3 regions of the Streptomyces sp. NPDC059201 genome follow, and region 2 is predicted to be linked to each of the others. Evidence: riboswitches for the same ligand, from Rfam matches in the RefSeq annotation. Region 2 holds a riboswitch; each other region holds the start of a gene.
The links. A riboswitch is a leader RNA that binds a small molecule or an ion and turns the genes downstream of it on or off. The one in region 2 is predicted to bind thiamine pyrophosphate.
Positions count from the first base shown of each region.

Region 1 (2,256 bases), on a different contig from region 2:
AGCGTCAGCCCCGTGGAGGCGGCCGCCTGCCACACGGTGAAGCCGAGCACGTCGAGGATGTCGGACCGGCCCAGCGTCGCCCCGATCACGCCCAGGTCCCAGGCGCCGGCGGGCCGCAGCCCGCGCTCGACGATCGACACGACGGGCCAGGCGAAGAACACCGCGAAGAACGCGACGGGCAGGGCCATCAGCCCCAGCCGCGCCGCGCTCCCCCGGCGGTCACGCCTCACTTGAGGAGCGACGACCACTGCTGGATCCACGCCTCACGCTTCTCGGCGATCTTCTCCGGAGCCATCGTCTCCGGCTGCTCCACGACCACACCGTGCTGGGTGAACAGCTCCGGCAGGGTCGCGTCCTTCGCCACCGGGTTGACGAACATCTGGAGCGGCATATCGTCCTGGAACTTCTTCGAGATCAGGAAGTCGATCAGCGCCTTGCCGCCCTCGGGGTTCTTCGCCCCGTTCAGCAGCCCCGCGAACTCGATCTGCCGGAAGCAGGTGCCGGCGGACACCCCGGTGGGCGCCTCCTTCGGCTGCGGCTCCGCGTACAGCACCTCGACCGGCGGGCTGGAGGCGTAGGAGACGACCAGCGGGCGGTCGCCCTTGGCCTCCTTGCCGCCGGCCGAGCCGGAGAACTCCTGGTTGTAGGCGAGCTCCCAGCTGTCGACGGTCTTCACGCCGTTCGCCTTCAGCTTCTTCCAGTAGTCCTGCCAGCCGTCGTCGCCGTACTTCGCGACCGTGCCGAGCAGGAAACCGAGGCCCGGGGAGGACCGCTCGGGGTTCTCCACCACCAGCATGTCCTTGTACTGCGGCTTCGCCAGGTCGTCGAAGGTCTGCGGCGGCGCCAGCTTCCTGTCCGCGAAGAACTTCTTGTCGTAGTTGACGCAGATGTCACCGGTGTCGACCGGCGTCACCCGCTTGTCGAGCTTGAAGGTGTCCGGGATCCGGTCCAGGCCCTTCGCCTCGTACGGCACGAAGATGCCGTTCTCCACGGCGCGGGAGAGCAGCGTGTTGTCGACGCCGAAGAAGACGTCGCCCTGCGGGGAGCCCTTGGTCAGGATCTCCTTGTTGACGGCCTCGCCCGCGTCACCGGCCTTCAGCACCTTCACGGTGAAACCGGTCTGCTTCGTGAACTCCGCCAGCACCTCCTTGGAGGCGTTGAACGAGTCGTGGCTCACGAGGGTCACGGTCTTCGGCACCGGCGCACCGGACTTCCCCGCGGCGTCGCGGACGTCCTCGGTGGAGCAGGCGGCGAGGCTCGTGATGCCGAGCGCCGCGGCCAGCGCGACGGCGGCGGCCTTCTTGGTGTTCATGTGTTGTCCTCCTGGGTGGGACCAGGAAGAGACGCGGCCCCGCCCGCGACCGGAGACCGGACGCGGGCAGGGCGCAACAGCTCGAGTTACGACCGAACTCCCTACCCAGAATGACCTGGGCGAGGTTCAGAGGGTCTGCGGTCTACGGTTACCGCACTCTCAGCGCTGTGGCGCTCCCCTGTCGGAATATGCAGGTGTGTTCGAGCTCAGGGTACAAGGTCAGCGCTCGGAGGCCGCGAGCTGTCCACAGGCACCGTCGATCTCCTGACCCCGGGTGTCACGGACGGTCACCGGCACACCGTGCCGGGCGATCGCGTCGACGAACGCCTTCTCGTCCTCCGGCCGGGACGCCGTCCACTTCGAGCCCGGCGTCGGGTTCAGCGGGATCAGGTTGACGTGCACCCGCTTGCCCTTGAGCAGCTTGCCGAGCAGGTCACCGCGCCACGCCTGGTCGTTGATGTCCCGGATGAGGGCGTACTCGATGGAGATCCGGCGCCCGGACTTCTCCGCGTACTCCCACGCCGCGTCCAGCACCTCCCGCACCTTCCAGCGCGTGTTCACCGGCACCAGCGTGTCCCGCAGCTCGTCGTCCGGCGCGTGCAGCGACACCGCGAGCCGGCACTTGAAGCCCTCGTCGGCGAAGCGCAGCATCGCCGGCACCAGACCCACCGTGGACACGGTGATCCCGCGCTGGGAGATGCCCAGACCGTCCGGCTCGGGGTCGGTCAGCCGCCGGATGGCGCCGACGACCCGCTTGTAGTTGGCGAGCGGCTCGCCCATCCCCATGAAGACGATGTTCGACAGCCGCGCCGGACCGCCCGGCACCTCGCCGTCGCGCAGCGCGCGCATGCCGTCGACGATCTGGTGCACGATCTCGGCGGTCGACAGGTTCCGGTCGAGACCGGCCTGCCCGGTCGCGCAGAACGGGCAGTTCATGCCGCAGC
Region 1 is NZ_JBHZBB010000008.1:106,591-108,846, forward strand. It holds gene ACFXMG_RS24900 (ABC transporter permease) at 1-188, opposite strand, end outside; gene ACFXMG_RS24905 (thiamine ABC transporter substrate binding subunit) at 227-1,312, opposite strand; TPP riboswitch at 1,393-1,502, opposite strand; gene rlmN (23S rRNA (adenine(2503)-C(2))-methyltransferase RlmN) at 1,532-2,256, opposite strand, start outside.
Region 1: it holds a riboswitch for thiamine pyrophosphate, as region 2 does, so the genes downstream of both, ACFXMG_RS24905 (thiamine ABC transporter substrate binding subunit) here and thiC (phosphomethylpyrimidine synthase ThiC) in region 2, are expected to answer to the same signal.

Region 2 (2,256 bases):
GCGCCGCGTCGTTGGCGTCGGCGATCGAGCCGGGACGCAGACCGTCGCCGAGCGAGTACGTGACGTCGTACGCCGCGAGGATCTCGCAGAGCTCCTCGAAGTTCGTGTAGAGGAAGTTCTCCTTGTGGTGCGCGAGACACCAGGCGGCCATGATCGAGCCGCCGCGCGAGACGATGCCGGTCTTGCGGCGCGCGGTGAGCGGCACGTACGGCAGGAGTACGCCGGCGTGCACGGTCATGTAGTCCACGCCCTGCTCGGCCTGCTCGATGACCGTGTCCTTGTAGATCTCCCAGGTCAGCTCCTCGGCCTTGCCGTCTACCTTCTCCAGGGCCTGGTAGAGCGGCACGGTGCCGATGGGCACGGGGGAGTTGCGCAGCACCCACTCGCGGGTGGTGTGGATGTTGCGGCCGGTGGACAGGTCCATGACCGTGTCGGCGCCCCAGCGGGTCGCCCACGTCATCTTCTCCACCTCCTCCTCGATCGAGGAGGTGACCGCGGAGTTGCCGATGTTGGCGTTGACCTTCACCAGGAACCGCTTGCCGATGATCATCGGCTCGATCTCGGGGTGGTTGACGTTGGCCGGCAGCACCGCGCGACCCGCCGCGATCTCCTCGCGGACGACCTCGGGGGAAACGTTCTCCCGGATCGCCACGTACTCCATCTCCGGGGTGATCTCCCCCCGGCGGGCGTACGCGAGCTGGGTCACGGCCTGCCCGGCGCGGCCCCGGCGGGGCAGCCGCGGACGGCCCGGGAAGACCGCGTCGAGGTTCTTGAGCCCGCCGCCGCGCGGCGAGGTGTGCTTGATGCCGTCGTCCTCGGGGCGGACCGGGCGTCCCGCGTACTCCTCGGTGTCGCCGCGCGCGATGATCCAGTTCTCGCGGAGCGGCAGCAGGCCCCGGCGGACGTCGGTGTCGACGGTGGGGTCGGTGTACGGACCGGACGTGTCGTACAGCGTCACGTCCTTGCCGTTGGTGAGGTGCACCTGCCGGACCGGCACCCGGAGGTCGGGGCGCGAGCCCTCGACGTACCCCTTGTGCCAGCCCGGCGTGCGCGCGCCGTTCGGGTCCTTCTGGTCGGAGGCAGGCGTGCGTGCGTCCTGAATGGTCATGAGACCGAATCTCCCTACGCCGGCATTACCCGGTAACAGGTTCGGCGGTCGGCGCAGCCTCCTCCCGTACGTGTCCGCGTACGGTGATCAGCGCCCTCTCAGCCCGGTGCTCCGAGCTCCCGCGTGTGCAAAGGTGTCACCACGCTAGCGCCCTCCCGGGCGTGCTGAACAGTGGGCCCCCGCCGTTCTTGCGATGATCAGGCGGTGACTTCCTCGCAGCAGTCCCCCGATCCGCATGGCCACGAGCCCGGCCACGAGCCCGGAAACGAGCCCGGAAACGGCGCTGGTCACGACCACGGCGCCGCCGGTCACCGCTCCGGTGGGTCCGGCCACGGATCCGGGCACGGCCACGGCCACAGCCACAGTCACGGGCCCGCCGCGCCCGTCTCCCGCCATCTGCGCAGGGTCATCGCGGCCGTCCTCATCCCCTTCGCCACCGCCGTGGTCGTGGGTCTCGCGGTGCTCTGGCCCGGTGGCACCGCGGCGCACGAGCGGACCGGGGTCGGCTTCGACCGGCAGACCGAGCAGGGCAAGGTCGTCGCGGTCGAGCAGGTGGACTGCAAGGACGTGAACGCGGCGCAGGTGCCGCCCACCGGCGACACGACCACCCCGCAGGGCCGCGAGGCGGTCAACGGGCAGCAGGGGCAGTGCGAGAGGGCGACGATCGAGGTCACGAGCGGTACGGACAAGGGCCGCCGGTTCACCGAGATCGTGCAGCCGGACGCTCCGCGCCAACTGGAGGAGGGGCAGGGCGTGGTGGTCGCCTACGCCCCCGACGCCCCGGCCGACCTCCAGTATTCGGTGACCGACGTGAACCGCAAGGTGCCGATGGCGGTCCTCGCCGGCATCTTCGCGCTCGCGGTCGTCCTCGTCGGACGGCTGCGCGGCGTGATGGCGCTGATCGCGCTCGCGGTGAGCTTCCTGGTGCTCACCCTCTTCATCCTCCCCGCGATCCTCGAAGGTTCGAACCCGCTGGTCGTGGCCGTGGTCGGGTCGAGCGCGATCATGCTGCTCGCGCTCTACATGTGTCACGGTCTGTCGGCCCGCACCTCGGTCGCCGTGCTGGGCACGCTGATCTCGCTGCTGCTGATCGGCCTGCTCGGCTCCTTCTTCATCGGCTGGGCCTCGCTCAGCGGCAACACCGACGA
Region 2 is NZ_JBHZBB010000007.1:397,213-399,468, reverse strand. It holds gene thiC (phosphomethylpyrimidine synthase ThiC) at 1-1,108, opposite strand, end outside; TPP riboswitch at 1,103-1,241, opposite strand; gene ACFXMG_RS24185 (YibE/F family protein) at 1,313-2,256, shown strand, end outside.

Region 3 (2,256 bases), on a different contig from region 2:
ACGAGGAGCCGCTCGTCGTAGCGGGCGGACGGGAAGGAGGCGCAGTCGCCGACGGCGTACACGTCGGGCAGGGAGGTGCGCAGCCGGTCGTCGGCGGTGACGGCGCCGCTCGGGTCGAGGGCGATGCCGGAGCCGGCGAGCCAGTCGGTGGCGGGGCGGGCGCCGATGCCGACGACGACGGCGTCGGCGGGCAGTTCGCGGCCGTCGGCGAGGACGACGGTGCCGGGCCGGACGGTGGCCACGCGCGCGTGCGTGAGGAGTTCGGCGCCGCTCTCGGCGTACCAGCCGGCCATGGCGGTGGTGACCTCGGCGGGCAGGGCTCCGGCGAGCGGGAGGGCGGCGGCCTCGACGACGGTGACGGCGCAGCCGGCCTCGCGGGCGGCGGTGGCGAACTCGGCGCCGATCCAGCCGGCGCCGACCACGACGACGCTTCCGCGGCCGGCCAGGACGGGGCCGAGGCGGACGGCGTCGTCGAGGGTGCGCAGCAGGTGGACGCCGGGGACGCCGTCGCTGCCGGGGAGGGTGAGCGGGTGGGCGCCGGTGGCGAGGACGAGGGTGTCGTACGGGACGGGGCCCGCCTCGGTGTCGAGCTCGTGGTCGGCGGGGCGCAGTCCGGTGACGTCGAGGCCGAGGCGGAGGTCGACGCCGAGGGACTCGAAGTCGACGTCGAAGGCGGAGTGCTCGGCCTTGCCGAGGAGGACGGCCTTGGAGAGCGGGGGCCGGTCGTAGGGCTGGTGGGGTTCGCCGCCGATGAGGGTGACGGGGCCCTCGAAGCCCTGCTCGCGCAGGGCGACGGCGGTCTGGACGCCCGCCATGCCCGCGCCGACGATCACGACGTGCCGCTGGGTCTGCTTCTGCTCGCTCACCCGTCCACCTTACGCATCTGACGTGCCGTCAGAAAGAGAGGTGCCCTGTGGCGCTCCGCGGACGGGGGCTAGGGTGGCGGGCACACACCACTCGCGGGAGCCCGGACGCACCGGGCTGAGAGGGAGGCTGGCCGGCCTCCGACCGTACGAACCTGATCCGGGTCATGCCGGCGAAGGGAGGGGCGGAACGCCCATGCGTTCTTCCGAAGGAAAGCTCCAGAGCACCGACGTCCTCGTGGTCGGCGGGGGCATCATCGGCCTCGTCACGGCCTGGCGGGCGGCCCGGCGCGGGCTGAGCGTCGCGGTCGTCGACCCCGACCCGGGCGGCGGCGCCGCCCGGGTCGCGGCGGGCATGCTCGCCGCCGTCACCGAACTGCACTACGGCGAGGAGACCCTGCTCGGGCTCAACCTCGCCTCCGCCGCGCGCTACCCCGCGTTCGTCGCCGAGCTGGAGGAGGCCACCGGCCTCGACGTCGGCTACCGCGCCTGCGGCACCCTCGCCGTCGCGCTCGACGCCGACGACCGGGCCCACCTGCGCGAACTGCACGCCCTCCAGACCCGCTGCGGGCTCGCCTCCGAATGGCTGAGCGGGCGCGAGTGCCGCCGCCTCGAACCCATGCTGGCGCCCGGCGTGCGCGGCGGGCTGCGGGTGGACGGCGACCACCAGGTCGACCCGCGCCGGCTGGCCACCGCGCTGCTCACCGCCTGCGAGCGGGCCGGAGTGGCCTTCCACCGGGCCATCGCGGAGCGGCTCGTCGTGACCGGCGACCGGGCCCGCGGGGTCGTCCTCGCCGACGGCACCGAGCTCGCCGCGGGCCAGACCGTCCTCGCGGCGGGCAGCCTCAGCGGCCGCCTCGCGGGCGTGCCGCCGGCCGTCCTGCCGCCGGTCCGCCCGGTGAAGGGCCAGGCCCTGCGGCTGCGGATCCCCGCCCCGTACGCCCCCTTCCTCTCCCGCACCGTCCGGGCCGTGGTCCGCGGCAGCCACGTCTACCTGGTGCCGCGCGAGAACGGCGAGCTGGTCGTCGGCGCCACCAGCGAGGAGCTGGGCTGGGACACCACGGTGACCGCGGGCGGGGTGTACGAGCTGCTGCGCGACGCCCACGAGCTGGTCCCGGGCCTGACCGAGCTGCCGCTCACCGAGACCCTCGCCGGACTGCGCCCCGGCTCCCCCGACAACGCGCCGCTGCTCGGCCCGAGCGCCCTCCCGGGCCTCCACCTGGCCACCGGCCACTACCGCAACGGGGTCCTCCTCACCCCCGTCACCGGCGACGTCATGGCGGAGGTGCTCACCACCGGCCTCCTGCCCGACGAGGCGCGCCCCTTCTCCCCCCGCCGCTTCCCCACCGCTCTCTCCGTACGTCAGGAGCAGCCCGTATGAACGTGTCCGTGA
Region 3 is NZ_JBHZBB010000002.1:731,795-734,050, reverse strand. It holds gene ACFXMG_RS09150 (NAD(P)/FAD-dependent oxidoreductase) at 1-866, opposite strand, end outside; TPP riboswitch at 950-1,062, shown strand; gene thiO (glycine oxidase ThiO) at 1,060-2,244, shown strand; gene thiS (sulfur carrier protein ThiS) at 2,241-2,256, shown strand, end outside.
Region 3: it holds a riboswitch for thiamine pyrophosphate, as region 2 does, so the genes downstream of both, thiO (glycine oxidase ThiO) here and thiC (phosphomethylpyrimidine synthase ThiC) in region 2, are expected to answer to the same signal.